Regions from separate parts of the Paenibacillus sp. FSL R10-2788 genome, predicted to be linked through region 2. Evidence: a T-box and tRNA genes for the amino acid it is inferred to sense, from the RefSeq annotation. Region 2 holds a T-box; the other holds one or more tRNA genes.
What was found. The T-box of region 2 lies ahead of trpS (tryptophan--tRNA ligase). A T-box ahead of a tRNA ligase gene usually reads a tRNA of that ligase, here a tRNA-Trp.
Positions count from the first base shown of each region.

Region 1: it has a tRNA-Trp gene. The T-box ahead of trpS (tryptophan--tRNA ligase) is inferred to sense a tRNA for this amino acid. The anticodon was not compared.

Region 1 covers NZ_JBBOQA010000001.1:6,015,374-6,031,449, reverse strand. The annotation lists rRNA gene NSQ50_RS26775 (23S ribosomal RNA) at 1-992, shown strand, start outside; tRNA gene NSQ50_RS26770 (tRNA-Asn) at 1,053-1,128, shown strand; tRNA gene NSQ50_RS26765 (tRNA-Ser) at 1,132-1,224, shown strand; tRNA gene NSQ50_RS26760 (tRNA-Glu) at 1,243-1,317, shown strand; tRNA gene NSQ50_RS26755 (tRNA-Val) at 1,373-1,448, shown strand; tRNA gene NSQ50_RS26750 (tRNA-Met) at 1,466-1,542, shown strand; tRNA gene NSQ50_RS26745 (tRNA-Asp) at 1,568-1,645, shown strand; tRNA gene NSQ50_RS26740 (tRNA-Phe) at 1,656-1,731, shown strand; tRNA gene NSQ50_RS26735 (tRNA-Thr) at 1,760-1,835, shown strand; tRNA gene NSQ50_RS26730 (tRNA-Tyr) at 1,841-1,926, shown strand; tRNA gene NSQ50_RS26725 (tRNA-Trp) at 1,933-2,006, shown strand; tRNA gene NSQ50_RS26720 (tRNA-His) at 2,030-2,105, shown strand; tRNA gene NSQ50_RS26715 (tRNA-His) at 2,149-2,224, shown strand; tRNA gene NSQ50_RS26710 (tRNA-Gln) at 2,244-2,318, shown strand; tRNA gene NSQ50_RS26705 (tRNA-Gly) at 2,325-2,399, shown strand; tRNA gene NSQ50_RS26700 (tRNA-Cys) at 2,410-2,483, shown strand; tRNA gene NSQ50_RS26695 (tRNA-Leu) at 2,498-2,576, shown strand; gene NSQ50_RS26690 (AraC family transcriptional regulator) at 2,714-3,469, opposite strand; gene NSQ50_RS26685 (BMP family ABC transporter substrate-binding protein) at 3,799-4,938, shown strand; gene NSQ50_RS26680 (ABC transporter ATP-binding protein) at 5,056-6,618, shown strand; gene NSQ50_RS26675 (ABC transporter permease) at 6,611-7,657, shown strand; gene NSQ50_RS26670 (ABC transporter permease) at 7,654-8,592, shown strand; gene NSQ50_RS26665 (nucleoside hydrolase) at 8,633-9,589, shown strand; gene NSQ50_RS26660 (ADP-ribosylglycohydrolase family protein) at 9,593-10,990, shown strand; gene NSQ50_RS26655 (methionine ABC transporter ATP-binding protein) at 11,477-12,238, shown strand; gene NSQ50_RS26650 (methionine ABC transporter permease) at 12,231-12,893, shown strand; gene NSQ50_RS26645 (MetQ/NlpA family ABC transporter substrate-binding protein) at 12,936-13,766, shown strand; gene NSQ50_RS26640 (ABC transporter permease) at 13,856-16,076, opposite strand, start outside.
Region 2 covers NZ_JBBOQA010000001.1:2,929,030-2,945,105, reverse strand. The annotation lists gene NSQ50_RS12955 (IS3 family transposase) at 1-20, shown strand, start outside; gene NSQ50_RS12950 (DUF4179 domain-containing protein) at 441-1,562, opposite strand; gene NSQ50_RS12945 (sigma-70 family RNA polymerase sigma factor) at 1,555-2,091, opposite strand; gene NSQ50_RS12940 (winged helix-turn-helix transcriptional regulator) at 2,316-2,699, shown strand; gene NSQ50_RS12935 (hypothetical protein) at 2,850-3,275, opposite strand; T-box leader at 3,473-3,755, shown strand; gene trpS (tryptophan--tRNA ligase) at 3,860-4,855, shown strand; gene NSQ50_RS12925 (aminopeptidase) at 4,924-6,156, opposite strand; gene NSQ50_RS12920 (hypothetical protein) at 6,261-6,719, opposite strand; gene NSQ50_RS12915 (hypothetical protein) at 6,823-7,170, opposite strand; gene NSQ50_RS12910 (VanZ family protein) at 7,362-8,459, shown strand; gene NSQ50_RS12905 (serine hydrolase domain-containing protein) at 8,547-9,986, shown strand; gene NSQ50_RS12900 (exodeoxyribonuclease III) at 10,054-10,818, opposite strand; gene NSQ50_RS12895 (MFS transporter) at 11,010-12,155, shown strand; gene NSQ50_RS12890 (hypothetical protein) at 12,318-12,605, shown strand; gene NSQ50_RS12885 (helix-turn-helix transcriptional regulator) at 12,666-13,526, opposite strand; gene fabF (beta-ketoacyl-ACP synthase II) at 13,654-14,892, shown strand; gene NSQ50_RS12875 (family 43 glycosylhydrolase) at 14,977-16,076, opposite strand, start outside.

The DNA.
Region 1 (16,076 bases), 3.1 Mb from region 2:
AACGGCGGCCGTAACTATAACGGTCCTAAGGTAGCGAAATTCCTTGTCAGGTAAATTCTGACCCGCACGAATGGCGTAACGACTTGGGCGCTGTCTCAACGAGAGATCCGGTGAAATTTTAATACCTGTGAAGATGCAGGTTACCCGCGACAAGACGGAAAGACCCCATGGAGCTTTACTGCAGCTTGATATTGAATTTGGGTACGATCTGTACAGGATAGGTGGGAGCCGTAGAAATCGGAGCGCAAGCTTCGGTGGAGGCGCCGTTGGGATACCACCCTGATCGTATCTAGGTTCTAACCTAGTACCCTTACCGGGTACGGGGACCGTGTCAGGCGGGCAGTTTGACTGGGGCGGTCGCCTCCTAAAGAGTAACGGAGGCGTTCCAAGGTTCCCTCAGAATGGTTGGAAATCATTCGCAGAGTGCAAAGGCATAAGGGAGCTTGACTGCGAGACCTACAAGTCGAGCAGGGACGAAAGTCGGACTTAGTGATCCGGTGGTACCGCATGGAAGGGCCATCGCTCAACGGATAAAAGCTACCCTGGGGATAACAGGCTTATCTCCCCCAAGAGTCCACATCGACGGGGAGGTTTGGCACCTCGATGTCGGCTCATCGCATCCTGGGGCTGAAGTAGGTCCCAAGGGTTGGGCTGTTCGCCCATTAAAGCGGTACGCGAGCTGGGTTCAGAACGTCGTGAGACAGTTCGGTCCCTATCTGTCGTGGGCGCAGGAAATTTGAGAGGAGCTGTCCTTAGTACGAGAGGACCGGGATGGACGTACCGCTGGTGCACCAGTTGTTCCGCCAGGAGCATGGCTGGGTAGCTACGTACGGACGGGATAAGCGCTGAAAGCATCTAAGCGTGAAGCCCCCCTCAAGATGAGATTTCCCAATTAGTAAGACCCCTTGAAGACGACGAGGTAGATAGGTTGGAGGTGGAAGTGCAGCAATGCATGGAGCTGACCAATACTAATCGGTCGAGGGCTTATCCTATACTTAGAATGCAAATTCGTTTCGGATTCAGTTTTCAGGCATCAAGCCTGGTATGAATATTCCCTGATAGCTCAGTTGGTAGAGCACTCGACTGTTAATCGAGTTGTCACAGGTTCGAGTCCTGTTCGGGGAGCCATATGGAGAGGTGTCCGAGTTTGGCCGAAGGAGCACGATTGGAAATCGTGTAGGCGCCACAAGCGTCTCGAGGGTTCGAATCCCTCTCTCTCCGCCACAAATTTTTAATTAGTATGGCCCGTTGGTCAAGGGGTTAAGACACCTCCCTTTCACGGAGGTAACATGGGTTCGAATCCCATACGGGTCACCAAATTTTCACTTGATTTATCCTAGTGGACTTTGGTACAATAACAATTGTTGTTTATGGAGGCTTAGCTCAGCTGGGAGAGCATCTGCCTTACAAGCAGAGGGTCGGGGGTTCGATCCCCTCAGCCTCCACCATAACATATTTTTACTGACGCGGGGTGGAGCAGCCCGGTAGCTCGTCGGGCTCATAACCCGAAGGCCGCAGGTTCAAATCCTGCCCCCGCAACCAATTAACTTAAGCAATTATATCTTTTGGAACCGTGGTGTAGTTGGCCTAACATGCCTGCCTGTCACGCAGGAGATCGCGGGTTCGAATCCCGTCGGTTCCGCCATTTTCATCATGGCTCGGTAGCTCAGTCGGTAGAGCAGAGGACTGAAAATCCTCGTGTCGGCGGTTCGATTCCGTCCCGAGCCACCATTTATCATCACAAAAGAATGAGTGCCATGCCGGTGTAGCTCAATTGGTAGAGCAACTGACTTGTAATCAGTAGGTTGGGGGTTCAAGTCCTCTCGCCGGCACCATCCTTGGAGGATTAGCGAAGTGGCCAAACGCATCAGACTGTAAATCTGCTCACGTAAGTGTTCGGTGGTTCGAATCCATCATCCTCCACCAGTTTTTAGGGGCATAGTTTAAAGGTAGAACAACGGTCTCCAAAACCGTTGGTGTGGGTTCAATTCCTGCTGCCCCTGCCAAGTTCTTTCTAAAGTTTAATATGGCGGCCGTGGCGAAGGGGTTAACGCACCGGATTGTGGTTCCGGCATTCGTGGGTTCGAGACCCATCGGCCGCCCCATTTACTTTAAAATGAATAATGGCAACAATATCAACTTAATATGGCGACTGTGGCGAAGGGGTTAACGCACCGGATTGTGGTTCCGGCATTCGTGGGTTCGAGACCCATCAGTCGCCCCATTTTACTTTAAAATGTTATTGGGGATTAGCCAAGCGGTAAGGCAACGGACTTTGACTCCGTCACTCATAGGTTCGAATCCTATATCCCCAGCCATTTTATGCGGACGTGGCTCAGCGGTAGAGCATCGCCTTGCCAAGGCGAGGGTCGCGGGTTCGATTCCCGTCGTCCGCTCCAAAATTTACATGGCGCCATAGCCAAGTGGTAAGGCAAAGCTCTGCAAAAGCTTTATCCCCAGTTCAAATCTGGGTGGCGCCTCCATTTAGTTCATATGTGCCGGCGTGGCGGAATGGCAGACGCGCTCGACTCAAAATCGAGTGGGAAACCGTGGAGGTTCGAGTCCTCTCGCCGGTATCTTAAAAGGGTTAGTAAGATTGCTTTTATAAGCAATCTTACTAACCTTTTTTCTTTATGTTCTTAGTTTTACAGGATTAAGCCGTTGAATAGAGGAGTTTCTCTATTTCAACGGCTTTTTTTAATCTGATTAGTGATTAACCTGATTGATTATTAATGCGGAATGCTCGCGGGGTATGACCTATTTCTCGTTTAAACATATTGCAGAATTGGGCATCGTTCACAAAACCTGCAGCAGCAGATACTTCAGAGATTTGCATCTGAGTATGACGTAATAGAGATTTTGCATAATCCAGGCGTTTTAACAGCAAATACCGCAGGGGTGAAGACCCGAAACGTTCTTTAAATAGATGGCGAAAACGATCGTAGCTATATCCGGACATTTCTGATAGTGTTTCGACGGACAATTTATGGCGATAATGCTCATTCATATAATTAAGGACATATTGTACTCGATCTTCTGATGGGGATTGATATCCAGAGGCACTAAGAAGCCTCATAAGATGGACGGTAATCTCGCTCATTTGTAGGTTTAGAAGCTCAGAGAATCCGTCTTGCTTGCGTGTAAACTCTGCTTTCATTCGCAGCAGGATTTGAAGAACGGTCTGATCTTTATCATCTTCATATACGCCGAGCAGATTACTCATATTAGGGTGTTCCGAGTGGAAGCCTACAAATAATACATTTGCATCCTCACGGTGGTGCTCGTCATGTTTATGATTGGGTGGCACAAGCGCGAAAGAAGAGGAGCGAAAATGGTAACTTCGTGGGCCAACATTGGTTGTCCCTACCCCCTGTAAATAATAGACCAGTTCGTAGCATTCATGCTGGTGTGGAGGGATATAAGTATTTAGCTCATGTGTGGCACTTACAATATATAGAACACGATCCATGATGATCCTCCAATACTTATGTTTTAGCCGAATCGTACAAAACTATGACCGAAATCATATAATTATTTTTAATAATATTTGTTATGATCGTATCAATAAATCCGAAAGTTCGCAACCTGACTGGCCATCTCGTTCGGAAATAAAGCGGATTATTAATAATAATGGTATTTTTATTGCTATTTTTGAGCCTAAACGTTAAATTTATTACTTTTAATGATACTTTATTTGGAAAAAAGAGAATTTCCATTTGAACCGTGAATTATACAATGGGTGAAGATGGGGATTCTGCCGGATTACTAACCAACTAAAATTAGGGGTGGAATAGAGTAATGAATAAAAAAGTTCTTTCTTTGTTGTTATTAATGGTGATGGTTCTGGTCACAGCATGTGGGAATAACACGTCCAATAACGGTTCTTCTGCGAATACTGGATCAAACGCTGCTGAGGGTGGAGAAACAGGTTCAGGGGATAAACTCAAGGTTGTATTGCTGATTCCGGGGACACTTGGGGATAAATCATTTTTTGATTCCGCTAATAACGGCTTGCAAAAGGTTAAGGATGAACTAGGTGCAGTAACAAAGGTTGTTGAAATGGGCGTTGATAAAACGAAATGGGAGCCAACATTTAACGATATCGCTTCCGAGGATTGGGATGTAATTATTTCTGGCGGTTCTGAAATTACTGAGATGTTTAATGCAACGGCAGAATTGTATCCAGACAAAAAATTCATTAATTATGATACCGACATCGATGAAGCACCAGATAACATGTACAACATGTCTTATGCGACAAATGAAGTATCTTTCTTGGCAGGTGCCGTAGCAGCATTAGCTACACAATCGGATATGCCGAATGCTACCCCTGAGAATGTGATTGGGTTTGTGGGCGGTATGGATATTCCGGGGATTAATGCTTTCTTGGTCGGTTACATTCAAGGTGCTCAGTATGTTGATCCTGATGTAAAAGTGGCTGTGTCGTACGCTGGTGATTTTGTTAACCCGGCAAAAGGTAAGGAGCTGTCTCTAATTCAATATAACTCCGGCGTGGATGTTATTTTTAACGTGGCTGGGGGTACAGGTCTTGGGATCTTTGACGCAGCTAAAGAAAAGAAAAAATATGCAATCGGTGTAGACTCCGATCAGGCAATGTTGATTAACGATACGGATAGTGAAAAAGCAAATCTAATCGTTACTTCATCTATTAAAAAGATTGATACGGCTATTCTAGGTGCAGTGAAGAGATTGCAAGAGGGAACGCTAGAAATGGGCAAACGTGATGTGTTGAGCTTTGTAGATGATGGTGTAGGTATTGCTGAGAATGATATTTATAAAAATGTATTCCCGGCTGATCTTCAGGCCAAGGTTGAAGAAGTGAAGCAAAAGCTGATCAATAAAGAAATTAAAGTGGATAATGCGATGGGGATGGAAACCGCAGAGGTAGAAGCTATTCGTAACGCAGTTAAGCCTTAAGCTTTAAATCTTAAGATCAGCTCTATAGAGTTAAACCTACAGTTGGAGATTCTTCTAGTCAGGGGAATTCCAGCTGTATATTTTTGCAGACCTCCAAGTTGAAAGGCGTTGAGACCTATGTACAAAGCTCTGCTGGAAATGCGGGGAATTACCAAGGTATATCCCAATGGCGTCGTTGCAAATAAAGACGTGCATTTTTCTTTACGTGAGGGAGAAATACATGCGATTGCAGGTGAGAACGGTGCTGGTAAATCGACTTTAATGAAGATTATGTTCGGCATGGAAGAGCCAAGTGAAGGCGAGATCTATATCAAGGGTGAAAAAGTAAAGCTGCAATCCGCTCAGGACGCCATTGATAGAGGCATCGGCATGGTCCATCAGCATTTCATGTTGGTACCTTCTTTTACGGTGGCAGAGAATATGGTGCTGGGTATGGAGCCGCGCAGAGGAGTTGGCATTAATTATGCCGAGGCTGTGCGCATGACGGAAGAGACCGCAAGGAAATACAATCTGGCCGTGGATCCTAAAGCAAAAGTAGAGGATCTTACAGTTGGGATGAAGCAAAAGGTTGAGATTCTTAAGGCGCTGCTGCGTGGTGCGAAAATTCTGGTGCTTGATGAGCCGACTGCGGTGTTGACTCCACAGGAAACAGAGGAATTGTTCCGCGAGCTTAAGCAATTAAGGGAACAGGGTCATACGATAGTTTTTATTTCGCACAAATTAAAGGAAGTCAAAGCGATTTGCGACAGAATTACGATTATGCGCAGCGGCCGTAGTGAAGGTGTTTTTCAAACACAGGATGTGACAGAACAGGAAATCTCGCGACTAATGGTCGGCAGAGACGTCGTGCTGAAATATGACAAAGAGATTCTGGCTGTTAGTGAGCCAGTACTAACGGTGCAGGGACTCAGTGTGAATGATGCAGATGGCAAAGCATTATTGTCGGATATCAATTTTGCGGTACGTGGTGGGCAGATCGTTGGGATTGCTGGTGTAGAAGGCAACGGGCAGACACAGCTCATTGAAGCTCTTACAGGTAGCTTGAGAGGTGTCTCAAGTCAGGGCTCTGTACTAGTGAAGGGAAAGGATATCCGTGAATCGGATATTTTGGATATTCGTAAGCTAGGCGTTTCCTATATACCGGAGGATCGGATGCGGCAAGGGATCGCTAGTGAGGCAAGTATAGCTGATAATCTGCTATCTACTCAGTATCGTACAAAAGCAATGAATAAAGGTCTTTTTTTGAATGGCTCACGAATTGCCAAGCTAGCAGTATCCCTTGTAGAGGAATTTAAAGTCCGCTGTTCAGGACCTTCTCAGCCCATAGGAATGTTGTCAGGTGGTAACATGCAGAAGGTAGTCGTAGCTAGAGAGTGTTCGACTGAACCGCAGCTGCTTATTGCAGAACAGCCGACACGGGGTGTGGATATAGGCGCAGCCCAGTTCATACATCAAAAGTTGTTGGAATTACGTTCAGACGATTGCGCGATTTTGCTAGTGTCGGCAGATTTGAATGAGATCTTGGAGATCAGCGATAGTCTGTTAGTAATGTACGAGGGTAAGATTGTTGCCTTTTTCGAGGAGCCATCTAAGGTTAGTGAGGAAGAATTAGGTCTTTATATGCTGGGGATTCATCGACAGGACGAGGAGCACATCGGGAGGGCCGTAAATCATGTTTAAAGTTAAATATTTTGAGTACATTCGAACATCGGCGGTAATCGTTATTGCACTCGCTATTGCCTTTCTGATCATCTCTTTGGTCAGTAATCAGCCTGTGAAGACGATTGGTATATTCCTATTAGAGCCGTTATCCAGTAAAGGTCATATTGGTAATGTGATTGAGATGGCGATTCCGCTCATGTTCACTGGGTTGGCAGTATCCTTGTTGTTTCGAGCCAATATGTTCAACCTGGGAGCTGAGGGGATTTTTTATTTCTCCGGTGTTGTAACTTCCGTATTGGCTATTCATTTAACGTTGGACGGCTGGCTGCATCCGATGGTAGCTATTGCTGCAGGTTCAATTGTAGGAGCCTTGCTCTCGGCAATACCTGGTATTCTGAAGGCAAAATGGAATGCTAATGAGTTGGTTACATCCTTAATGTTCAATAATATTTTGTTCGGAGTAGGGTTATACCTACTGAACTATCATCTACGTGATGCTAAAGCTTTTGCCAATGTATCCTACAAATTCGAGAAAACGGCACTGCTGAGTAAAATGGTCTCCGGCACCCGTATTCATACCGGTCTTATTATCGTTATCGTGCTTATTATTGCAGCTCATCTATTCCTATACAAAACGAAATGGGGATATGAGCTGCGCATGACAGGCATCAACCGGGACTTTGCCCGTTATTCCGGTATGAAGACAGCCAAGGTTATTATTCTCGTTCACTTGATTGCAGGTTTTATCGCAGGTATGGGGGGTTCCGTAGAAGTGCTGGGGATGTATAACCGTTTCCAATGGACGTCACTGCCTGGTTATGGTTTGGATGGTGCCCTTGTAGCGATGTTAGCCAAAAATAATCCGCTGTCCGTAATCGGCTCTGCATTGTTCCTAGCGTACATTCGAATTGGGGCTGACATGATGGCGCGTCTGTCTGATGTACCTTCAGAGATGATCTCAATTATACAGGCAATTATCATTCTTCTGATTTCGGCTGAGCAATTTCTGAAGTTCTGGAAAAATCGGATGCTCTTGAAGGAGGCGAAGGAAGCGTGAATAGTTTGTTTGATGTAATTTTTACAACTGACTTTGCGTTCTCTGTCCTTCGCGTGACGACTCCGATTCTGTTCGCCGCGCTCGGCGCACTCATCTCCAACCGTGCAGGGATCATTAACATTGGGATGGAGGGCATCATGCTTGTTGCCGCTTTAGCGGGTGTCATCATAAGCAGCTATACGCATAGCGCGTGGGTAGGTCTGCTTGGGGCGGTGCTGTCTGGAACATTGATCGCTGGAATATTAGCTTTTTTCACCCTGAAATTCAAAACACATATCATTCTCGGGGGTGTGGCCATTAATATGTTCGCTTCGGGAGGAACTGTGTTTATCCTCTATCTGCTTAGTGGCGACAAGGGTTCTTCCACTTCTCTGGCGAGTAAAGTTTTGCCTAGTGTCCAGATTCCTTTGTTGAAGGATATCCCGGTGCTTGGACCTATTTTATCGGGGCATCACATTCTGACGTATGTTTCTATATTGGCTGTGTTTGTTGTCTACTATCTATTAAATCGTACACCGCTTGGACTGCGCATTCGTTCAGTGGGCGAAAATCCACATGCGGCTCAATCCGTGGGTGTAAGTGTTGTGAAAATACAGTATATGGCTTTGCTGCTTAGCGGATTTTTTGCCGGTTTAGGCGGTGCTTATATGTCGATGGGGTATTTGTCACTGTTTACCCGCGATATGATCGCTGGCCGAGGCTGGATTGCCATTGCCGCTGAGTCGATGGGAAGAAGTACGACCGTAGGCACGGCGCTGACCTCTTTATTATTTGGTACTGCAGATGCATTGTCGAATGCTCTACAGGTGTTGAAGATTCCTGCGGAGCTAATCGCTACTCTTCCTTATGTAGCCACAGTAATTGGACTTGTGATCTACGCAGTATCTGAGACACGAAAAAAGAATAAAAAACTTAAAAGCCCGCTAGTTAAATAGCGATTGAAATGATTGATACACAGACAAGGAGTGAGTAACTATGCCAACACCTATTATTATTGACTGCGATCCAGGGCATGATGACGCAATAGCGATACTGCTTGCCATAGCAAATTCGGAGAAGTTAGATCTGCGCGGGATTACAACGGTTGGTGGAAACCAAATTTTAGATAAAATCACGGAAAACGCCCTGAAGGTGATCAGCTTCGTGAATGCTGACATTCCTGTAGCTAAAGGGGCTGCTGGCCCACTGTTCGGCAAGCTTGTTACAGGTGAGGAAGCGCATGGTGAATCGGGCATGGATGGGCCGCTTTTGCCCCCAAGTAAATTCCGCCCTGTAGAGCAGGGTGCTGTGGAGTTTATGCTGAATATCATCCGTTCTTCAGAGGAGAAGATTACGCTCGTGCCGATGGCTCCTTTAACAAATATCGCACTGCTAATCACGGCTTATCCAGAGATTAAAGACAGAATTGAAAAAATCTCACTGATGGGCGGAGGTATCTCTTATGGGAATGTCACCTCTACTGCGGAGTTTAATATCTATGTAGATCCTGAAGCAGCCCGTATTGTGTTTGAGTCGGGGATTCCGATCACAATGAGTGGTCTGGATGTGACCGATAAGGCTGCTATTTTTGAAGATGAGATCCTAGCATTGAAAGAGCGGGGACCAGTGTCTACAATGGTCGGAGAATTGCTGGATTTCTATTCGATTTACGGTAAAAAAATGGGCTATGTCGGCAGTGCGCTGCATGATCCATGTGCTGTTGCCTGGCTGCTGCATCCGGAACTATTTGAATTTGAGCATCTATATGTAACGGTGGAGACAGAAGGCAAGCTGACGCGGGGAATGACAGTTGCAGACAGACGGAAGAAGACGGATCGTCCAGCGAATGTGCAAGTATTGGTGGGAGTTGACCGGGAAGCATTTATGAGGCTGATCTTTGATTCACTGGAAAAGCTTGATCAAGAGCTGCTGCTAGCGGCTGAAGGGAAGTAGCCTATGGCAGGATGGGAGAGACTTCAAGAGACCGTGCAGTTTGAAATTGCTCAGCGTGGAGAAGAAGGTTGCGAGATTGATGGGTTCGCGGATAAGCTAGCGGCTGCTGGTGCCGATGAGCTCAAGCTGATGCAGGTATACAATGAGCTAATGGAGCTTACGATCAGTGAGGATTTTCCGTATCAAGAGCCATCCTCTCTGGAGGAGATTCGTCAACTACGTCCAGAAGGCCCACGTAAGCTTGAGGCGGACTGGAGCGAAGCGGAATGGAGAGATAAGTTCTATGGAGCCTGGCTCGGTAGAAGTGTCGGCTGCGCACTCGGGAAACCGCTGGAGTATTGGGACTATCTCTATGGGAAAGATGGCCGTCCGGGCTGGGAGAATATTGAGCTATGGTTTCAGGGTGCGGACGCCTGGCCAATTACTGGCTATACGCCTGGGCATTCACGGGCAGAGGCTGAATATGGTCTTGGCTTAAGCGAATGGACACATGCCAGTACCCGCGAGACGATCAAGTATATGGAAAGCGATGACGATATTCGTTACACTGTCCTGGGTCTTATGCTGCTGGAACAGAAAGGTCTGAACTGGGATTCTTGGGATATCGGAAAGCTGTGGCATACACATTTAACATATAGTCAGGTGTGCACGGCGGAGACACAGTCATATATGAATTTTGCGCAGGAGACCTCTCATCTGCATGGCGAGAAGCCTGCGGATTGGCTGGTGCGGCAGGAAAGAGTGCGGATGCACTTAAACCCTTACCGCGAGTGGATTGGTGCCGCTATACGCGCAGATGGACTGGCTTATGGTGCAGCAGGTTATCCTGAGCTTGCGGCAGAATTAGGCTGGCGTGATGCTTCATTTTCACATGTGAAAAATGGCATCTACGGTGAGATGTTTAATGCGGCGATGATATCGGCAGCTTTTGCAGAGAAGGATAATGAACGGATCCTAGAGATTGGCCTTAGTGAGATTCCGCGTACCAGTCGTCTTGCCAGTGATGTTTTGCGGGGGATAGATATTGCGCAGAAGGCCAAAAGCGAGCGGGACTTGGTTCGTAACATTTGGGATACTTTTAGCCACTATGATGCGGTCCATACAAATAATAATGCTGCTCTTGTAGCCGCGTCGCTTGTTTATGGCGGGAATGATTTTGAAAAAACAGTCGTCACTTCCGTATACGGTGGAATGGATACAGACTGTAACGGGGCAACTGTGGGCTCAATTATGGGAGCGAAGCTTGGAGCAAGTAAGTTGCCGGCTTCATGGATTGAACCGCTTCACGATACGTTATATGCGGATCTGCCTGGATTTCATCCGATTGCGATTTCGGAATGTGCGGAACGCAGCTACCAAGTGTTCTTGAAGATTCGCAGAGAGCTTGGCGAAAAGGCATAAAAGATTTAGCAAGTATGGGACTCAATAGATCAGGGATTCAGGGATTACTATATGAATTATGGGATGTCTTAAGCTATTGGCTTAGACATCCTTTTTTGCGTAACAGCAGGTCTTTAAATCACACTCCAACGAACCAAATGTAGCTTTAACTGCATTTCATACACTAAAAAAAACCAAATATGGCTATATTAACAGTGGAGCGTTTAGTGGTGGGGCAATAGGAGAATCATGATTTCAAGAGGGAAGGATTACCTTTGCTAACCCTTTTTATTTTGTTAATAAATGTGTAAAAAGAGCCCGGTATAAAGGGTTTTTAGGTTTTTATCAAACTTCCTGGTATATCATTTAAATAAAAATGATGACACAGCAGAAGAAATGTCTTATTATTTAAGGAGATTTTTAATAAAACAGATTTTAGAAAATTGTAATACAATGTCTCACTTCATGGAGGTTCATTATATAAGGGAAAGGAAGGGGGAGCTTCTAATACTGTCGCTGAGTCGGGTAAGTAAAGGGTTCAAGCTGAAGGAAGGCATCTATCAGGCTGTGGATGAGGTATCGCTGGAGGTAAAGCAGGGATCCATTCACGGGATCATTGGTGAGAGTGGTGCGGGGAAATCTACGCTGCTGCGACTGATGAATCTTCTGGAACAGCCGGATCAGGGAACGGTTACTGTAGATGGCCACAACCTGACCGAAATGCCTAGTAAAGCACTGCGTAAAGCAAGGCAAAAGATTGGAATGATCTTTCAACAATTTAATCTTGTTTATAACGTCACAGTAGAGCGGAATGTTTCGATCCCGCTGGAGCTGGCAGATGTCCCAAAGCATGAACGAATGAAACGTGTGAAGGAGTGTCTGGATTTTGTTGGACTGGCAGATAAGGCAAAACAATATCCGGCACAGCTCAGCGGAGGACAACGTCAGCGTGTTGCGATTGCCCGCGCGCTAGTGAACAGTCCGGGAATATTGCTATGTGACGAGCCAACGTCCTCTCTGGACCCAGGAACCACTACTGATATCTTGAACGTGCTGAAGCATGTGAATTCAAGTCTTGGAGTAACGGTTGTGATTGTTACGCATGAGATGGATGTTGTCAAAAGCATATGTACTCATGTATCGGTGATGGAAAAAGGGCGCATTGTAGATTCATTCTCTCGTGAAGACGGTGAATTCCGTCCAGCAGCAGCCAGCACCGGGACATACCGCGATCAGATTCTTGGTAAAGCGGGGGAAGATCATGTTTGATAGTGTACTTCAATATCAGGCACAGATGTGGGATTCGATCGGTGAAACCTTTGTGATGGTTGGTATTTCTGTTGGAGCGGCAGTGCTGCTGGGGCTTCCACTGGGCACCTTGTTGTTTTTTTTCCGAAAAGGGCAGCTTTATGAGAATACAACGTTGTCTCTGGTGCTCAACAGTATCGTTAATATTATCCGCTCGTTTCCGTTCCTGCTGCTGGTCGTTGCGCTAATTCCAGTCACTCGTTTCCTGGTCGGGACCGCCATTGGGACGATTGCAGCAGCGGTTCCATTATCTATAATCGCTATTGCCTATTATGCTCGGTTAGTGGAGCAGTCGTTGCTGGAGGTTCCAAAAGGGGTCATTGAAGCAGCATTATCGATGGGAGCCTCGAAGCTGGGCTTGATCTTTAAATTTCTTTACGTGGAAGCTCGTTCGGGTCTAGTCCTTGGACTTACTACTTCTACAATTAGCTTTATCTCCTTCTCGACCGTGATGGGAGTTGTTGGTGGGGGAGGGGTTGGTGATTTCGCTATCCGTTATGGTTATCAGCGTTTTGAGACGGAAGTGATGATCTATGCCATTCTTGTGATGATTGTATTGGTCCAATTGGTTCAGTTCACCGGGGGGACTATCGCAAGGCTGTTGGATAAGCGTTAATACAAAATAGTTCAATATATAAACTGGGGGTTAGTAGTACTAATGAAAAAATCAATGATACTTGTGCTTACATTAATGGTATTGGTCGTAGCGGGTTGTGGCTCTAATAAAGCAGCCGAGAATAATGCTGCAAAAGGTAGTAATGATGAGTTAACCAAATTAAAGATCGCTACACTGATCCCACCTATGACAGAAATTCTGGATATTGTGAAGCCGCTCCTTAAGGAAGATGGCATTGATCTGGAGATCGTTGTTCTCTCTGACAATGTGCAGCCTAATGAGGCTTTAGCTAATAAAGAGGTAGACGCTAACTTTTTCCAACACGTTCCTTATATGAAGCAATATAATGAAAGCAAAGGCTCTAATCTGGTAGAGGTACAGCCTGTCTATGACGCTATTTATGGCGGATACTCCAAACGTTACAAGACTATAGCTGATCTTCCTGAAGGGGCTACGCTTGTAATGGCTAATGATCCATCTAACATCGGTCGTTCATTGCAAATGTTCGCTGCAGCTGATCTTATTAAGCTAAAAGAAGGCGTAGGCATTCAAGCCACACAAGCAGACATTACTGAGAATCCAAAAAAATTCAAGTTTGAAGAAGTCGATCTCCTAATGCTGGCCCGTATGCTTGATGATGGCGATTTAGTAGCCATGACTCCGGCTTATGCGAGCCCACTAGGATTGACACCGAAGAAAGATGCGCTGATTACGGAAGGCGAAGATTCCGAATTCACAATTACTTTGGTGGCACGTGAAGACAACAAGGATTCTGACGCCATTCAAAAGCTGGCTAAACGGATCAGCGGTCCTGAAGTGAAGAAGTTCCTTGAGGATAATTACGCGGATATTGCGTTGCCTGCGTTTAAATAAGCTGAATATGGATCTATAAAAAAAGGGCAGCCCGGCGATATTTACCGGGCTGCCCTTTTTGTAATAGGAGTATTTAGGTGTGTCTTACATTACTCGGCTTCTCTCAGCCGTTCCACTATGGATGCTTGGGATAACGTTTTATAGGCTCTCAGTGTCACTGTGTAAGCGAGAATTAACAAAATAGGAACGGTGAGGATAAACGGCAGCCAACTCATCTGAAATACCATAAAGGCCATATTTTCCGTGATGCTTTTGGAAAGGTTATAGGTCAGCAATACACCTAATGTTGAGGTTATGAGGACGGTTAGCAAAACGGTGTATAATCCTTCAAGGATCAGCATACGTTTTAGCTGCTTTTTGGTCATGCCAATACTCTCCAGCATGGCAAATTCATTGCGGCGTGAGACTACCCCGGTGAGTACAGTGTTGATATAATTCAGCACCCCGATTAGAGCAATGACCAGGCTAAGCCCATACCCCACGGTTTGAAAAATGCGAATGAATCCACCGAGCTCATCTTTATAATCCTCCCTGGATTTCAAGGATAATTCATTTGTCGAATCTGTTAGAGCCTTGGCTGCTTGTTCTACTAAATCCATTTTAGCTGGATCGACATGTAGTGTGGCTGAAACAATATTGGCTGGATCTGTACCTTGCGGCATTTCCATCTGCAGCTCCGAAGCAGGGAGGAAGACGTTGTACCCTAACAAAGAGAAAGATTTTGTTGTGGCAGCATATACTGCATCATTTTTTACTACTGCCATCACTTCATAAGATTTACCCGACTTCTCGAAAGTGACTGTATCTCCAGGATGATAATAGGCGCGGTAGCTATCTTCTTCTATAAACATGGCCTCAGCTATGACCGCATATTTTCCTGAAGCAAACTTCTGCCTGTTAAACTCCCCTTCAATAATATCCTTGTCCACAAGATCAAACCAGCCCGGATCTAATCCATATAAATTATTGTAGATCACCCCCCTCTTATCTAAAGTGGAGAGAAGATAGGGATGTGGATCAGCAGCTGCCATTGGCTCCAAAATAGCCCGGACAGCATCATCGATAGGAGATGGAACATATCTGTGGTAAACCTTATCAACACTTTCTACACCGTCAATTTTACTTAGATTGTTGGCGAAATCCTCTGAAAGCTTGTATGGATCACCGTCTCGAGGCCCTGTAATACTGACTAACACTTCATTCTGAACCAAAAAATCACCGGAGATAAAGGAAGCCAGATATTTGTTCACATCCAGTGAGGAAATTACTGTGAAAATGGTACTGAACAAGATGATACTCAAGGAGAGTGAAGAGAGCATCAGGATCAGCTTCTTTTTGCTTCTGAACAGGTTGGAGAACGCCATGTTGTGAAGTTTTGCGCCATGTTTTGATTTTTTGGCGTTCCGTTTTCCGCCGCTGCTGACTCCTGCAAATTTTACAGCCTCTACCGGCGAGGTTCGCGAAGCCATCCGGCCCGGTTTGCTTGCGGCGATCCATACGGTCATAAACGAGAATGCTGCTGCACCAATAAATATCCACGGGCTAGCAGAATAGACATTATCAGTAGAACCGATTAAAAATGAGGAGGTCATAGGGAGAATCAGCAGACCTAGCAGATATCCCAACCCCAATCCAAAAGGCAATGCGACTAGATAAAGTGAGCGGGCCTGAATGGAGATGATCTTTTTTAGTTGTCGGGGTGTGGTACCGATGGTCTTTAGCAGGCCATAAAATTTGACATCCCGCACGACGGAAATAAAAAAGATATTGTAGATTAGTAAATAGCCGCTCAGCATGGTGATAAGAATGACAACTGCATAAGGAATGATATTCATTAGATTATCGGAGAGAGACACACTTGTATAAGCCGGATTGACACCATAAGGTACATCCAGGCCGGTGTCCGTCAAAATCTTTTGTACCTTCTGTTCAATATTATAAGAATTGTTAAACATCACCCCTAGACCTGCGGTGTTTACATAAGAACCCGTTGCCTCAGAGATATCCGGGTCAATATGGGAAATGTTCTTCTGTGTAAATGCTTCGGATACAAAAGCTAATCCTGACATCGCCAAATTTTGATCGGTTTCGTAATACCCGGAGAGCTTAAAGTCTTGGCTTATGACTTTTTCACCAATGTCTATATCCAGCTTCACAGTCTGGCCTAACTCATGTTTTGCTCCAAGCAAGTCAAGCGCCCAAGTATTTAGGACGATTTCATTCTCTTGGGAGGGCAGTCCGCCAGCTATAAAGTTGATAAATCCGTGTTTGGCATAATTCTCGTCAATTCGAAGGACCTCTACCCGGTTA
Region 2 (16,076 bases):
CTAGAATGTCTGTTGCGTGAGTGTCCACTTTCTTGACAGAGGTCCATGCAGTCCGAAAACTCAGCAAAATGGTCAAAAAAGCCAAAATAGTTGCAATACAGTCCGTTAGGAGTGTTACGCGCGTGAGAAACATGAGGAACATGAGAAACCTGTGAAACATGTGGAGCCTGAGAACATGAAGAGCCTGTGAAACGTGAGAAGCCTGTGAAACGTGAGAAGCCTGAGGAACATTAAGAGCCTGTAGCCCGTGAGGAGCATTAAGCACATATAGTCCCGATAGGAGCATTAGGAGTTTGTTCTCATTAACAAGTGATGCGTTTGGTGTTAATGGTAACTCACAAAGTTAGTATAATGTCCCAACAATAACAAAAAGGCCGCAACCAGCGGCCTTTTTGCTATATTACAACTCCCAACGCATATTCACTAATATCGTATACCGCTCATTTTTTCAGAATATCAATATACTCTTCTTTCTCTCGATCTGCCCCCGCATTAAGCTTCAGTCGTAGAGACTTCGGGTGATCCAACACATTACTGCTGAAGTAACTTATAAATCCATCATCAGCTCCACTACCAGAATTCGGATTAATTTTAATGTCGTGCTTCCCAACCTGCGCAGTTAATTCATAGGGGAGCTTTTGAAACAGTTCATTTCGGACGATCCAATCCGTTTGCAATTCCTCATTTATCGTATATTTGAGCGCTATGCTTAACGGAGAAAGCTCGACTTCGGCTAGTTTTACTTCCTGTCCGTCAATAATAAAGGGATGGTCTACAACTAATGTCTCCGTCTTCTGCTCCCAAAACTTAGGATCAATAGAGAAGTTCACTTTTAAACGATCAGAATACCGCATGTCGGATAAAACCGTTCCTGTTTTCGGTTTACTTAACATTCCCGGGTCTACAGAGGCAATCTGGAAATCCGCCACTACGTCTGTTGGCCTTGGTTTATTTCGGTCCAGTGAGAATATAGTTTTACCGAGCCAAGTATATATGGTTCCCTCTGCGTGTGCTCCCATTCCGCCCCTATTCCCATTCTCCTCCATTACGTCTCGTCCAGTTTCAGCATCTGTCAGCTTCACACTATTTACACTGTACACTTCCTGACCATCACTTGTTGTCCCTGTATACAGCAGCATGATTTTATTTTCATCAGCAAGCACAGCATTCAGAGTAATTTTATATCCATTTGATTCAGCACTCTTATTAACGATTTGTAAATAATCATTCCGGATTGCAGACTCTAAAGTAAGAGCATCAATATCAGCTGCAGCCAATGTTTTAAAAGGCTCCAATACGCCCCAATCGAACGTTTCAGCACTCGAAGTCCCTTGCTGTGGCATCAGCTGGGTTGGATTGAAGAACAGCAGGCCCGCTATCATCACTGCAGCCGCCAGCACAGACATCGCGCTTTTTGTGAACATTAACCTTCTGCCACGTTTCTTGCCTAATTCCAAACCTGCTTGGATCGCATAGATTTGAGCGGCTGCATTCTCTATTTTTTGTTCTTGTGGGATACGTTCGGCATCGCTTAACATGGCAAGCTCCTCTTGACTACTCATGGTTCCATTCACCCCGATTCTTTATGATGGTTCGCAACTGCTTCAGCCCCTTATGCTGCCAAGTCTTAACCGTCCCCTCGGGTTTATTCATAATATTAGCGATCTCAGTCAAGGTCATATCGTTGTAGTATTTTAGCAGCAGCACATGGCGATACTTGGGCTTAACCTGCTCGAGTGCCCACAGCATTTCCATCCGATGATGGCCAATGTGTGTGACCTGTTCTCCTATTCTTTCATCTACCAGCGGCGTGGAACGTTTTCTTCGTCTTTGTTCATCTATACAGACATAAATTAGAATGCGAATAATCCATGATTTGAATGCTTTGGGGTCCTTTAAAGTTTTTCTTTTAATCCAGGCCCGGCAAGTCATTTCCTGCATCGCTTCCAGCGCATCGTTTCGGTTCCGCAAGTAACTATAAGCAATACTGTACAGTTGTTCTCTATGTACCAATATCGAATCGTAAAAATCTGTCTCGCTCCGAGTATCAAGAATCGTTACTTTTTTCATTTCTGCATTAGTCATCGTCATGTCCTTCCTTAGCCTCCTCTCTTCAACCTTTCATAGATTAAGACGGGGGAGGTATAGAAACGGTTTTTATTTCGTTTTGCTTTTTTTGCCCAAAGCTCTCTAAATTATAGCATTCTATAAAAATTGAACGAAAAATGTTATGATAGGTTAAATTGGACATAATCAATAGTACGCACTCAAAAGTGCCATAGGTGCTAAAAAGTACCCATACCTTGGAGGTTATCATGACAACAACATCTACAACAACTGTCAAGAAAAAATACAATATTTCTGTTGAAGCCACACTAGAGGTCATCGGAGGGAAATGGAAATGCGTAATTCTATGTCATTTAACTCATGGCAAAAAACGCACCTCCGAGTTAAAACAGTTGATGCCCGGCATTACTCAAAAAATGTTAACCCAGCAGCTACGCGAGCTTGAGGCAGATGGAATCATCAACCGAATTGTTTATAATCAGGTTCCACCAAAAGTAGAATACGAGCTTAGTGAATATGGTGATAGTTTAAGCGATATTTTGACTGCATTATGTAATTGGGGAGAACAACATATCATTAAGCAATTCGGCGATAAATACGCTGTTTTAGAGGATAACATTTTAAATAAATAAACCGCTCTATCAAGGGTATGGTTGGATATTTATGCTGCGAGAGTTGTACTTCAATTATACGTTCATGAAAAAAGGACAGCTGAATCAGATCGATTCAACTGTCCAAAGCTTTGATTCACCCGTCCCTTGAATGGCGCACAGGAACACAACTTAAATTACGCCCTCTCCTCCAATAGCAGTTGCTGTGAATGATATGGGTCCAAATAGATTTATAGGCAAGTTGCTATCATTCTGAATTACCAATTCATAGTTGTGGACTCCAATATAAGCACCATCAACCCACTGAGCACTTAATTGAATATCAGTAATAGTAGTAAAACGATAAAAGGATCTATAAATATCGACTCCAGCTCGTCGGATGATAACAAGAAATTGGCTATTAGCAAGTGCAGTAAGACTAAAACTACCATTTAACTCGACTCTACTGGAGAAAGAAGCCGGATTAGCCGGACTAATATTTACTTGCGCTGTGGCTAGACCCGCTCCAGCTCCAGGAATCCCTGCAACCGTTATAGCTGTAGTAAACGGATCTAACGGGATTTTTGCCTGTGACCCATAACTTATTATTGTCGCCATTTATCATCACTCCATTTCAAGGTTATAGAGTAGTATATTGTGAATCCGCAATGATAGATTGGACTAAATTCCTGATGATTATATACATTTAAGGTATACTTTGCTAGATCATATAAACCTAGATACCTCATCAATCACCATACGATTTCCACTCATTGACAACACCCCTGTTCAGAATTACAATAATTCACATATCATGAACAACGATGACAAAGGGTAAGTAGACAGACGAACATGGTCTTCAGAGAGCCGGTGGTAGGTGCGAACCGGTGACCAGCGTATGCTCGAATGGCCTTTATAGTTGTTTTTCCGAACTATCTTAATGGATGCAGTAGGGAAAACCGGGGTTCCCGCCGTTATCAAGGGACCTGTATCGAGAATTAATTCAACCTCTCCGTACAGGTAAGAGAAGATCGAAAGCCAAGAATCGTAAGGTGACACGATCATTTAAGGTGGTACCACGACAACTTCGTCCTTATTGGATGAGGTTTTTTTGTCATTTAAAGGAGGTGATGGCCATGGATGATGGCTGGTGGTGGCGACTCGAGTGTAACCAAATGCTAAATAACAGGAGGAATTTTTATATGATGAACGAACGTGTCTTAACTGGAGATCGAGTGACTGGAAAGCTTCACCTTGGCCATTACGCCGGCAGCTTGCAGACCCGAGTAGCCCTTCAGGAGCAATATGAAACTTTTGTGTTTTTAGCGGATATTCAAGCCCTAACGACCCATTTTGATCGTCCGCAGCTGCTGGGTCAACATCTGCATGAGATCACACTGGACTATTTATCTGCGGGTATAAATCCGGAGAAAACAACTATATTTATTCAATCGATGATCCCTGAAATCGCAGAGCTGACCATCTTGTTCTCTATGTTTGTTACTGTGAATTCTTTACGGCATAATCCCACGATTAAAGCCGAATCAAAAAATTCCAGCTTAGATGAATTGTATTACGGTTTTCTAGGTTATCCAGTTAGTCAGACTGCTGACATAACTTTTTGTAAAGCAACGATCATTCCTGTAGGAGAAGACCAGCTCCCCCATCTGGAATTAACCCGCAAAATCGTCCGCAGATTCAACGAGCTGTACAGCCCGATACTGGTGGAACCCAAAGCGCTGATCAGTGAGACGCCGAGACTTGTGGGTACGGATGGCAACGCTAAAATGAGTAAAAGCCTTGGCAATGCCATCGAGCTGGACTCCACTAAGGAAGAAATCACCTTCAAGATAAGAAAAGCCACAACCGATCCTGCGCGTGTGCATAAAAATGATCCTGGACATCCAGATATCTGTCCTATTTTTGCTTATCATGGTGCTTTTCGCTCAGCGGGGGTAACCGAAATTCGTGAAGGCTGTGAGCGGGGTACCATGGGTTGTTCTGCTTGCAAACAGTTGATTTCGACAGCTCTAGATCAGCTTATAGAACCGATGCGAGAGCGGCGTTCCTATTATGCTACTAAGCCCAAGCTTGTGCAGGAAATCTTAATCTCTGGAACACAGCATGCCCGCAGCATTGCTCAGGAAACAATGGCCGAAGTACGTGAGGCTATGAGTCTTAACTATTTTTCAATCTAAAAATGATATTTATAGGTACTCAAAAAAGCCGGAAGCTCATTGGAAGAGATCCGGCTTTTTTCTTCTCCTTACAACACCCAATTTCCCTTACGGAATACGGGTTCAATCGTGCCGTCCGCCAGCTCTCCGTCAATATCCAGCTCTGCTGAACCGATCATAAAATCGACATGAGTTAAGCTGACATTAGCTCCTCTAGCCACAAGCTCTTCGTTCGTAAGCTTTGTGCCGCCTTCAATATTTACAGGATAAGCACTTCCTAACGCGAAATGGCAGGAGGCATTCTCATCAATCCCTGTATTGTAAAAAATGCGGTTCAAGCGAGAGATTGGAGAATCATGCTGCACTAAGGCTACTTCTCCTAGATAAGATGCACCTTCATCCGTTGCCAGCAGTGAGGTTAAATGCTCGCGTCCGGATTCAGCTTCATAAGCTACGACTTTCCCCTTTTCAAAAGTGAATGAAAGTCCTTCAACTAAACGTCCATTCAAATTAAGAGGGAGCGTGCTTCTAACTGTGCCATTCACTCCAGTACGATGGGGCATGGAATAAATCTCTTCTGTTGGCATATTAGCAACAAAATAAACACCTTTATCATTCTCACCGCCACCCCCGCGCCATAAATGGCCTTCCGGAAGCTCTACATGCAGATCCGTTCCCGGAGCACGGTAATGCAGGCTTTTATAACGTTTAGCGTTCATTCTATCCTGACTTTCTTTCAACTGACCAATATGCTCTCTCCAAGCAGCTACCGGATCATCGCTGCCCACACGATTCATCTGGAATACAGCTTCCCACATCGCCTCTACCCGCTCTTCTTCAGGAAGATCGGCAAAAACCTTGTTCGCCCAAGCACGTGTTGGCGCTTTGACCAGAGACCAGCTGATTTTGCTGTTCCGAGTATATTTGGAGTAGTTCTTGCGAGCAACAGCTGCTGCTTTGACTGCTCTAGATACCTTAGAAGAATCAATGCCATTAAACAGTTCCGGATCAGGTACTTTAATATGTAAGATGGCACCATTTTCTTCCGCGAATTTCTCCATCATCTCAGCCTGCCACTGTGGATAGTAATCGAAAGAATCCTCTGGGGCTTTTTCATAACGGATCCGTGTAGTTGCTTCATCGTCCCAGTCAACAATTACATATTTTGCTCCCGCTTCATAGGCTTTCGCTACAATCAAGCGAGTAAGTTCTGCGGTTTCTATCGGTGCATGTACCATAAGGACTTGTCCAGGCTGTACATTTACTCCTACTTTTACAACTAGGTTCGCGTATTTCTCCAGCATTACTTCAAAATCTTTCATGAATTCTCTTCCTCCATCTCTAGGGTTGCTATAAGCACTCGGTCAGCTTCACTTCTTATTTTAACGCAAAACGAGGATAGTTGCGATTCGATTTAGATTCTCAGTTACTTCACTTCAGGTATTTCCCCTGTATAGACACCTAGAGCATTCTTATGAATCTCTACAATGGACGTTCCGATCTGCTTATCATTATGGTAAGCAATCACTATGATCTTGGTATCCTGAGGCTCATTTATTTGTTTATTCTTTCCATCCATTGGACTCCAATAAATTTGATCTCCAGATTTGATTTTCAGCTCAAGACCTTTGTTATGCACCTTGTAGTCAGGGGGGTTCCATAACAATAAATTGCCGGACGTAGCCTGTATCTTAATAACATTCGCCCCTTCAGCAGTTATAAGCATAGGTAATCCTGGAGCACTACTATCAGTCACCCTGTATTCCGCTGTTGGGAACAGAACTTCCGGTTTCACCTCAAGTGATTGATTATTATGCTGCAAAATAAAGAAGAAAAAAAGTAAAATCGTTAAGCCCATGACGCCTCCGATGATTATTTTTTTCACTATTCAACCTCCCTTCTACCCTAATACTGTAACATATTTCCTTAATCTGGACAGTTATCAGCCAAATAAAGCGGCTCCCACAAGGAACCGCTCACTTGAATCACTATTTTTTATCCACCTGTAGCAGTGTTACGGTCTTCAAAGCATAAGTATGCATGATTTTATCCTCTGAAATTACATTCAACTTGGTCAAGCTTGCCACCTTTGCCGGATCTGATTTGGAGAGCAAACGCCACACTTCAGGGTCCGATAAGGTCTCATATAACTTTGCATCATCATATTCTTTGCGGTTTTGCACGACCAGCTTCACTTTATAGCTGCCAATTTCAGTCTCGGTGGTTTCCTGCTCACTACAATAATTTAAAATATCCTGACGAAGCTCGGCCAATTCTTTTTCAATATCTTTTTGCTTTTGCTTGAGCCGATAATACTGCTGAACCTTTTTCTCCATCCACTTCACGCTCCTTCATAGACATATGTATGCCGGAAACGTTCGATAAATTAGTTGAGTTCCCTATCATAAAAACTTATAATGAGCCGGGGATAGCTAATTTCCAAGTAGAGTCAAATTTCTTATAAAAACAATTCCACGGCAGGTGACTTATGTTTCATTCGTACTTTTTTCCAATTTCGTATGCGTTCATGATGTTTCCAATAGCAGCGCTGTTCTTCACACTTCCTTTTCTTATCGTACAATACCGCAGACATGGCTATATACATAAGCTTAGAGCTTTAATCCTATATCTGCTGCTGCTCTATCTGATGAACGCTTATTTTCTAGTCTTGCTTCCTTTTCCATCCTCCCGGCACAATGCTGCACCTTCTGGGAGTATCGTCCAATTCATTCCCCTTCAATTTATTCAGGATATTGTGGATGGATCGACGATCATCCCTGATCAAATCTCTACCTACTGGTCATTACTGCGTGAGCCTGCATTTTTACAGGTCATTTTTAACGTTGCATTGACCGTACCGTTTGGAATGTTTCTGGGCTATTATTTTCGTACACGCTGGGTCGTGTGCATTCTACTATCCTTTGCCTTTTCCCTGTCCTTTGAGATCACGCAGATTACAGGGATTTACGGTTTCTTCGATCATCCTTACCGTCTTTTTGATGTCGATGATCTCATTACCAACACAATCGGAGGAATCTTTGGATTTCGAATTTCCATTTGGATCTCCGGGCTATTGCCACGTATAGAACAACTGGATACAAACATTAACCGCTCTGCCAAAAGAGTCTCCTATACCCGCAGAGGAATAGCTTTTCTAATCGATAGTATGGTGTGGAGCATCGGGTTTGGGGTACTCTTCGGATTCGATATAAAAGCTGCCTTCTGGATTGTAACTGGTATTTACTTCATGCTTGTTCCGGCTCTCACGGGCGGACGGACCTTAGGGAAATGGATGGTGCGGATTCGGGTGAAGAGCAGCGGGAATCATGCTTTTTTCTGGGCTCTGATGCTCAGATATGGCCTGCTATATTGGTTGCTGCTTGGGATTCACTCTCTTTTGCTTGATTCCGCCCTTCTAGGGCATCTTTCCTCCGTATGGAATATGCTTATTCATCTGTTTGTTCTATTGATAGACTTGGCTTTCTTTATTCATTTAGTCATTAGTATATTCAAAAAAGAAACTCAGCTAATATATGAGAAACTAAGTCAAACTTCTCATGTTATTTCTTGGCCAGAGAAACGGCTCCAATCTGATGTATCCAGCAACAGCCCTGTAGAAAGCTAAACTAGTTATTTTTTAAAGGGTATTTTAACATTGGAAATTATTATAGAATTAGGAGGTGAGCATTCTCAAAATTTAGGAGATGAGCGTATGGAAACTACAAGCAGCTTGCGGTTATCTAGAAGTCTTCCAGAAGAACAGGGCATTTCATCAACCGCAATATCCAGCTTTATTAGTGCAGTAGAGGAACAAAATTTAGGCCTGCACAGCTTTATGCTACTTCGACATGGTTATGTGGTCTCTGAAGGCTGGTGGGCCCCTTACAGGTCCGATCTTCCGCATATGTTATTTTCACTTAGCAAAAGTTTCACCTCAACCGCAATCGGGTTTGCTGTTACAGAGAAACTCGTCACCTTTGATGATTCTGTCCTATCCTTTTTCCCTGAAGATGCTCCTGATCCAATCACAGACAATCTAACCAATATGACAATCAGACATCTATTGATGATGGGTACCGGGCATGTCGTGGATACTATGGACACACTTCGCAAAAGTGCAGACGGGAATTGGGTGAAGGCTTTCTTCTCCGTCCCGGTCGAGAAACAACCAGGTACACATTTCCTATATAATACCGGTGCTACTTACATGCTGGCCGCGATCCTTCAACGGGTTACTGGCCAAACACTGCTAGAATATTTAGAACCACGCCTCTTCGTTCCTCTGGGCATTCACGGCGCAACGTGGGAGTCTTGTCCACGCGGAATTAACACAGGGGGATTTGGCTTAAACATTACAACCGAGGATATCGCTAAATTCGGCCAGCTATACTTACAAAAAGGAATCTGGAATAATCAACGGGTTCTGCCTGAAAAGTGGATTAATGAGGCTACTTCCAAACATATTTCCAATGGCGAAGGCGATCATGACTGGGCAATGGGATATGGGTATCAGTTCTGGCAATGCCAGCACGGTGCCTACCGGGCAGATGGCGCCTTCGGTCAACTCTGTGTCGTGCTTCCGGAGCAAGATGCCGTAATTATTACTACTGCTGCATCAGACAGTATACAAGGAATGTTGAATGCTGTGTGGGAACATCTGCTTCCCGCGATGGAGCAAGCACCCTTGCCATTAGAGCCTGCTGCTTCTGCCCACTTGGTTGAACAATTAAAGTATTTATCTATCCAACCGCCACAACTGCAGCCATCTTCATCACAAGAAGAACGAATAAACAGCTTAACCTATAAGCTCGATGACAACCAATTTGCCTTGGACACCTTCTCTATCTCTTTCAATAACAACGAAGCTGCAGTTACTTTACAATTTAAGACTGGAGAGGATTCTGTGATCTGTCTTGGTCGAGGGAAATGGCTCGAAAGCTTCGCACAGGTCATTGATGCTTCCTTGAACCGAATCATGTCCAGCTTTACTTGGGTTGCTGATGATCAGCTACAGCTCACTTTATTGTTTATTGAAATGCCTTTTTGCATAACTCTTGAAATAATCTTACTAGAGAAGCAGCTAATTCTTAAACAAAAGTTTAATGTGAATATGGGACCGACTGAATTCCCTGAGATCATTGGCAGACTATAATTCTTAATGAATAAAAAAGGCCGCTTCCTCCTTTAAAGAGACTTAGCGGCCTTTTAAATATTCGATCCTAGTCAGTGAAATCAGCAAGCTTGAGGATGACCGGGCAATGATCGCTCCCCATAATGTGGCAATCAATTTGGGCATCCAGCAGATTAGGTGCAAGTCTAGAAGAAGCTAGGAAATAATCAATCCGCCAGCCTACATTCCGTTCTCTCACCTTCGGCATATAAGACCACCATGAATAAACGCCTTCAAGCTCTGGATGAAAATATCTAAAGGTATCTATGAAGCCGGACTCCAGCAGCGTACTCATTTTTCCTCTTTCTTCATCGGTAAAGCCAGAGTTTCCGCGGTTAGCTTTAGCATTTTTGATATCAATATCCTGATGGGCTACGTTCATATCGCCGCATACAACGACTGGTTTTAGCTTGTCCAGTTCCAGAAGGTAATTGCGGAAGCGGTCCTCCCATTCCATTCTGTAATCCAATCTAGCCAGATCTCGTTTGGCATTTGGTGTATACACATTCACTAGATAAAAATGTTCGAACTCCAGCGTAATAATCCGGCCTTCCGCTTCTTCATCCTCTTCCATTCCGTATCTCGCAGAGATCGGCTTGATTTTGGTGAATATAGCTGTGCCTGAATACCCTTTTTTCACTGCATAATTCCAATATTGATTGTATTCTTCACCCTGTTCCAGAACAATCTGCCCTTCTTGCAGCTTTGTCTCCTGAACACAGAAAATATCTGCTTCTACTTCCTTAAAATATTCATCAAACCCTTTTTTCACACAGGCCCGAAGGCCATTCACATTCCATGATACCAACTTTATCATTAACGTTTCTCCTTGCATTTTGCTTTGATAGTAACCAGTTTATCATATAACGACCAGAAATTTATAGAGGATTAGGGTCATCTTGAGCAATTCCGCGAATAGATTTATATCCTAATCATTTACTATCCATGATACAATAGCAAAATTGACTCTATACAAATTTTCTAACACGTGAGGTAAAAAAACTTATGAATGCACCAAATCTTTTACGAGGGTTTAACTTTTTGTATTTTGCTCTGCTGGCCATGTTTATTCCCTTTCTGCCAGTCTATCTAAGTGAACAAGGTCTAAGCCCATCGCAAATCGGCTTCATTATTGGAACTGGTGGTTTTGTTACCATCATTGCTCAACCTTTATGGGGGATGATTAGTGATAAAACAAAAACCATCCGCAAAGTGCTGTTAGCTCTGCTGTTATGCTCAGCGGTGACCGGATACTTTTTGTTCGATTCCAGCAGTTATGCTGTTCTCATTCTTTTTGCTATGCTGCTGTATTTCTTCTTGATGCCCATTGATCCGCTGACAGAAAGCTTGAATTTCCGAGTCTCTGAGGTGGCTGGAATTAGCTATGGTTCTATCCGTACATATGGTGCGCTTGGTTATGGTGTAATGGCTTTGATTACTGGCTATGTGCTTGGTTTTTTCGGCTCTCATGGTATAGCTCTTCTGTTTGTTGCCATTTGCCTTATAAGCTTTATAGTAAGCTGGAACATGCCAGATGCCCCCGTCACAGGTAAACCGGTCACGCTGAATAGTCTCAAGCACTTTTTTGGCAACAAAAAGACATTGATGTTTCTGGTGCTCATATTTATTAGCTCTGTACCCGCACGAATGAACGATACATTTATTGGAGTTTATATTCGTGAGCTTGGTGGCAGTCCTCAATTGGTAGGCCAATCGTTTTTCCTCGCGGCAATAAGTGAAATCATTGTCTTTGCATTAAGCTTCTGGTGGTTGCGTAAAGGAAAAGAACTGATCATCATATCGATTTCCGGAGGCTTCTATTTCCTTCGTTTCTTTATTTCAGCTTGGATCACTGATCCACACTTATTAGCCTATTTGCAGATTCTGCAAATTCTTACCTTCCCTGTGTTCTACTCGGCTGCTATTCAATACCTGTACAGTATTGTACCCGAGGAATGGCGTGCTACAGGCCAGACCGTACTTGCACTGTTGTTCTTCGGTGTATCAGGTATCCTGGCTTCTTATGCTGGCGGGGCATTATATGATGCCTTTGGGGGTAAAGCTCTTTACTTAACGATCTCCGCGATGTCGTTTGTCGGCATGCTGTTCGGATTGATACTGTATCTGATTTATCGAAAAAAAACGGAATAAGTGTACCAAAATAAACCGGGGTTGTCCCAGCCACTTTCTAAATGGCTATAGGACATCCCCGGTTTTTTCTATCAAAAAGTGCTAATTCACCATGGCATTCGCTCTAGCATTAATAGATTTTCAACATAGAATATCCTATCAAACGAAAAGGAGGTCGTTACTATGGCCATCGTATTACCGATTCAATATTTCAATTTAGCCCCTGTCATTGGTAAATCTTATTATGAAAACCTTGCAGGTGGTATTAACGCTGCTGTTACTGTGAACAATAACTCCAACTTCCCAGTAGATTTAGTAATCACTCGTGTGAATGCTCCAGTTATCACATACACGATTCCAGCGTTCAATAGCCTTACGCTTGCAGTTCATGCCCTTTTGGTAGCTGCACTCTTAAGCACTCCTGCTGGCACCACATTCGGAACTATTGAAATTTCAACATCAGATTTCTAATAGTGTAGTATTAAGCATCTCTAGCTGAAAGTTCAGCTAGGGATGCTTCTCTATGTGAATCTAGCTTAATCCTTCTATTGTATGCTGCTCCATAAGCTGCTTTAGCTTGGTTTCAGTATTCGAATCTCCCGCAGGAGTATAGATGCTGCATCGTAAATCGGCACTGCCATGAACCTGCAAAGAGGTAAGATGAAATAACATTTTCCCCGCCTTGGCATGTCTGAATTCTAGTAACACATCCGGGGCCGAACTAACCCGACTTTGCTCCCACATCTCATTAAAAGCCGGATGCAATTCTTTCAATTCCTCTATAAATTCATCATACCAATGATCCTCTACATACTGTCCGTAATACGCTCTGAAGATAGAAAGATAACCGCTGACGAACTGTTCCCAATTCACCGCTAAGCGTCTGAACTCCTTACGAACAAATAACAATCGGATCATATTCCGCTCTTCGATGGGCAGCTTTGAGAAATCAAGAAAAACATGCGCGGCAGCATCATTCCAACCGACGATCCCGCAACGTCTATCAGAAATTATCGTAGGACAATATTTGAGTTCCTGTAAAATTTTCTGCAGCGAAGGACTAATTACAGAAGATTCATCTTGCGGATAGGGTGTGGTGCCGGTTCCAGTTTCTAAAGCCAGTGCAAAAAGATACTTCCGCTCGTCTTTAGTCAGCCTAAGTGCAGTGGCAATACAGTCCAAAACAGATGACGAGACTTTTATATCTCTGCCTTGTTCAAGCCACGTATACCAGGTGCTGCTTACCCCTGCAAGCTGTGCAACCTCTTCCCTGCGGAGTCCTGGCGTCCTTCTGCGTGTGCCTTCCGGCAAGCCTACAGAGCTTGGTGAAATGGCCGCACGACGTGCTTTCAAAAAATCGGATAATGCTTGTAATCTTGTTTGATTAGCCATAAGCTACCTCCACTTTGGGATTCCTGTTCCTTTAGTATAGTACAAATTATACTAGGATAAACGATAACTTGTAATAGGATAAGTAAAATGAAAAAATACTAGTATACACTAGCTGAGGAGGTTCATTATGGAACGCGTAGTGATTACAGGCATGGGCTTAATCTCACCACTTGGGAATACAATCGGGCAATTTTGGGATCGGCTAATTTCTGGTGAGTCGGGTATATCCCCGATCACTTCATTTGATACAACAGGTTTTAAGACGAGGATTGCTGGCGAAGTACGTGATTTCGATGCAGAGGGCAGATTTGGCCGTAAAGAGGCACGCCGAATGGACAGATTCAGTCAGTTTGCCCTCGCAGCTACTGAAGAGGCTTGGAAACAATCTGGTCTCCAGCTTGATAAGATTGACAAGGAGAGACTTGGCGTTTATGTAGGATCTGGCGTTGGAGGAATTCAGACCTTGATGGATCAAGGTACGGTCCTGAAGGATCGTGGTCCTGATCGAGTTAGCCCTACCTTAATTCCCATGATGATCTCCAATATGGCTGCGGCAATGATCAGCATTAAATTTGGAGCTCTCGGCCCGACCATGTCTCCAGTAACAGCTTGTTCTATTGGCAATACTGCGATTGGCGAGGCTTTCCGTTTAATTCGTTATGGCGGTGCGGACATCGTTATAGCCGGGGGTTCTGAAGCTGCTATTACTGGCATCTCGCTGGCCAGCTTTGGGAATGCCACCTCTTTATCTACACGAAATGAGGAGCCTACGAAAGCGAGTCGTCCTTTCGATGGAGAACGGGATGGCTTTGTAATCGGTGAAGGCGGCGGCATAGTCATTCTAGAGTCACTCTCCCATGCTCAGCGTAGAAACGCCAAGATTCACGGCGAAGTGATCGGGTATGGTGCTAGCTCTGATGCTTATCATATGGTTGCCACTCATCCGGAGGGAATTGGTGCCTATCAAGCTATGAAGTTAGCGCTAAATGAAGCTAATCTCCAGCCTCACAATGTAGATGTAATCAGCGCACACGCGACAAGTACAGTAGTAGGAGACCACTCTGAAACACTAGCGATTAAAAAATTATTTGGCGAGCATGCGTACCACATCCCCGTAACCGCTAATAAGTCCATGACTGGACATGCTTTGGGGGCCGCTGGCGGCTTAGAAGCCATTGCGTTAGTTAAGAGTATCCAAGAAGGAATCATTCCTCCTACCATCAATCAGGACACGCCTGATTCCATCTGTGATTTGGATTACGTACCTAACAATGCACGAAAAGCTAATCTCGAAATAGGCATCTCCAATTCATTTGGCTTCGGCGGCCATAATGCTGTTATTGTGATCCGAAAGTTCGTAGACTAATCTTACATTATAAAAGGGGTTTCAACTTAGCCATTACACATGACTAGTTGAAACCCCTTCTGCTGTTAATCCTTTTAAACTATCTTATTCCGAAGGTGATACATGACTTCCCCAGATAGAGATCCCTTCATTAGAAACCGCGGTGAACGTCATAACATTACTGGCTGTAGCTTCATTCCACTCTTTCAGGAACACACCCTTATAATTAGAACCACCTATCGTTAACTCTGCAGTATGATCGTCGATAAGCTTCCACTTGCCCTTAACCGCGCCTTTGATTTTACCACTCTTCGTCAATTGAATTAGCTCTGATTGCACGATATCAGCCGTAATCTCTTTATTATGATTTACATATTTGTATTCGCCTGCGATTTGCTCTTTCGTATATTTATCAATGGTCTCGCCGCCATAACGGTGTGGTGCGACCACCGGCCAGCCATCAGCGTTCATGAACATTTGATGTACTCTAACCTCATGCTTTTCACCACGATTCGGGAACCGTGTATGGAAGATCAAATAATACTTGCCAGTCTCTTCATCGTAAAATGCGGAGTTATGTCCTGGTGATACATATCCTTCCCCACTTACTGGGAGCTCATCGTCATTATTCAGGAATTCGAAATTCCCCATGAGTTTAACTCCGTAAGGAGCATAAGCAGGATCATCAAACAATACGCCAGCTGTGCCCTGTGAATGGATCATATCCTGGCCCTCAGAATCTTCAAAAGGTCCATCAGGTGTCTTCGAGCGAGCTACACGGATGTTATATCCACCATCTGCAGCCAGACCTCCGTAGGATAAGAACAGATAGTAGTAATCCGTCTCAGGACTGTACAGCATATAGGGAGCTTCTATCCGCGCATGATTTGCGCCTAGAAGCTTTTTGCCATAACCTTGGTCTGGCAGTGGGAATCCTGTGCTTGTATCCAGTTCCATAATAAAAATACCACCAGAATAAGAACCATACACCATCCACAATCTGCCTTCTTTATCAAAGAACACATCCGGATCTACAACATTCGGCTTTTGTGTGGCATCATAAGTTTCTCCGTCATCCCCTGCGCCCACCATACCGGACTTCAGAAAGATCCCTTTGTTCTTATAAGGTCCTTCAATATGGTCTGACACGGCTATACCGAGTGCTGATAATGGGGAATCGCCTTTACAAGCGTTGTAATACATAT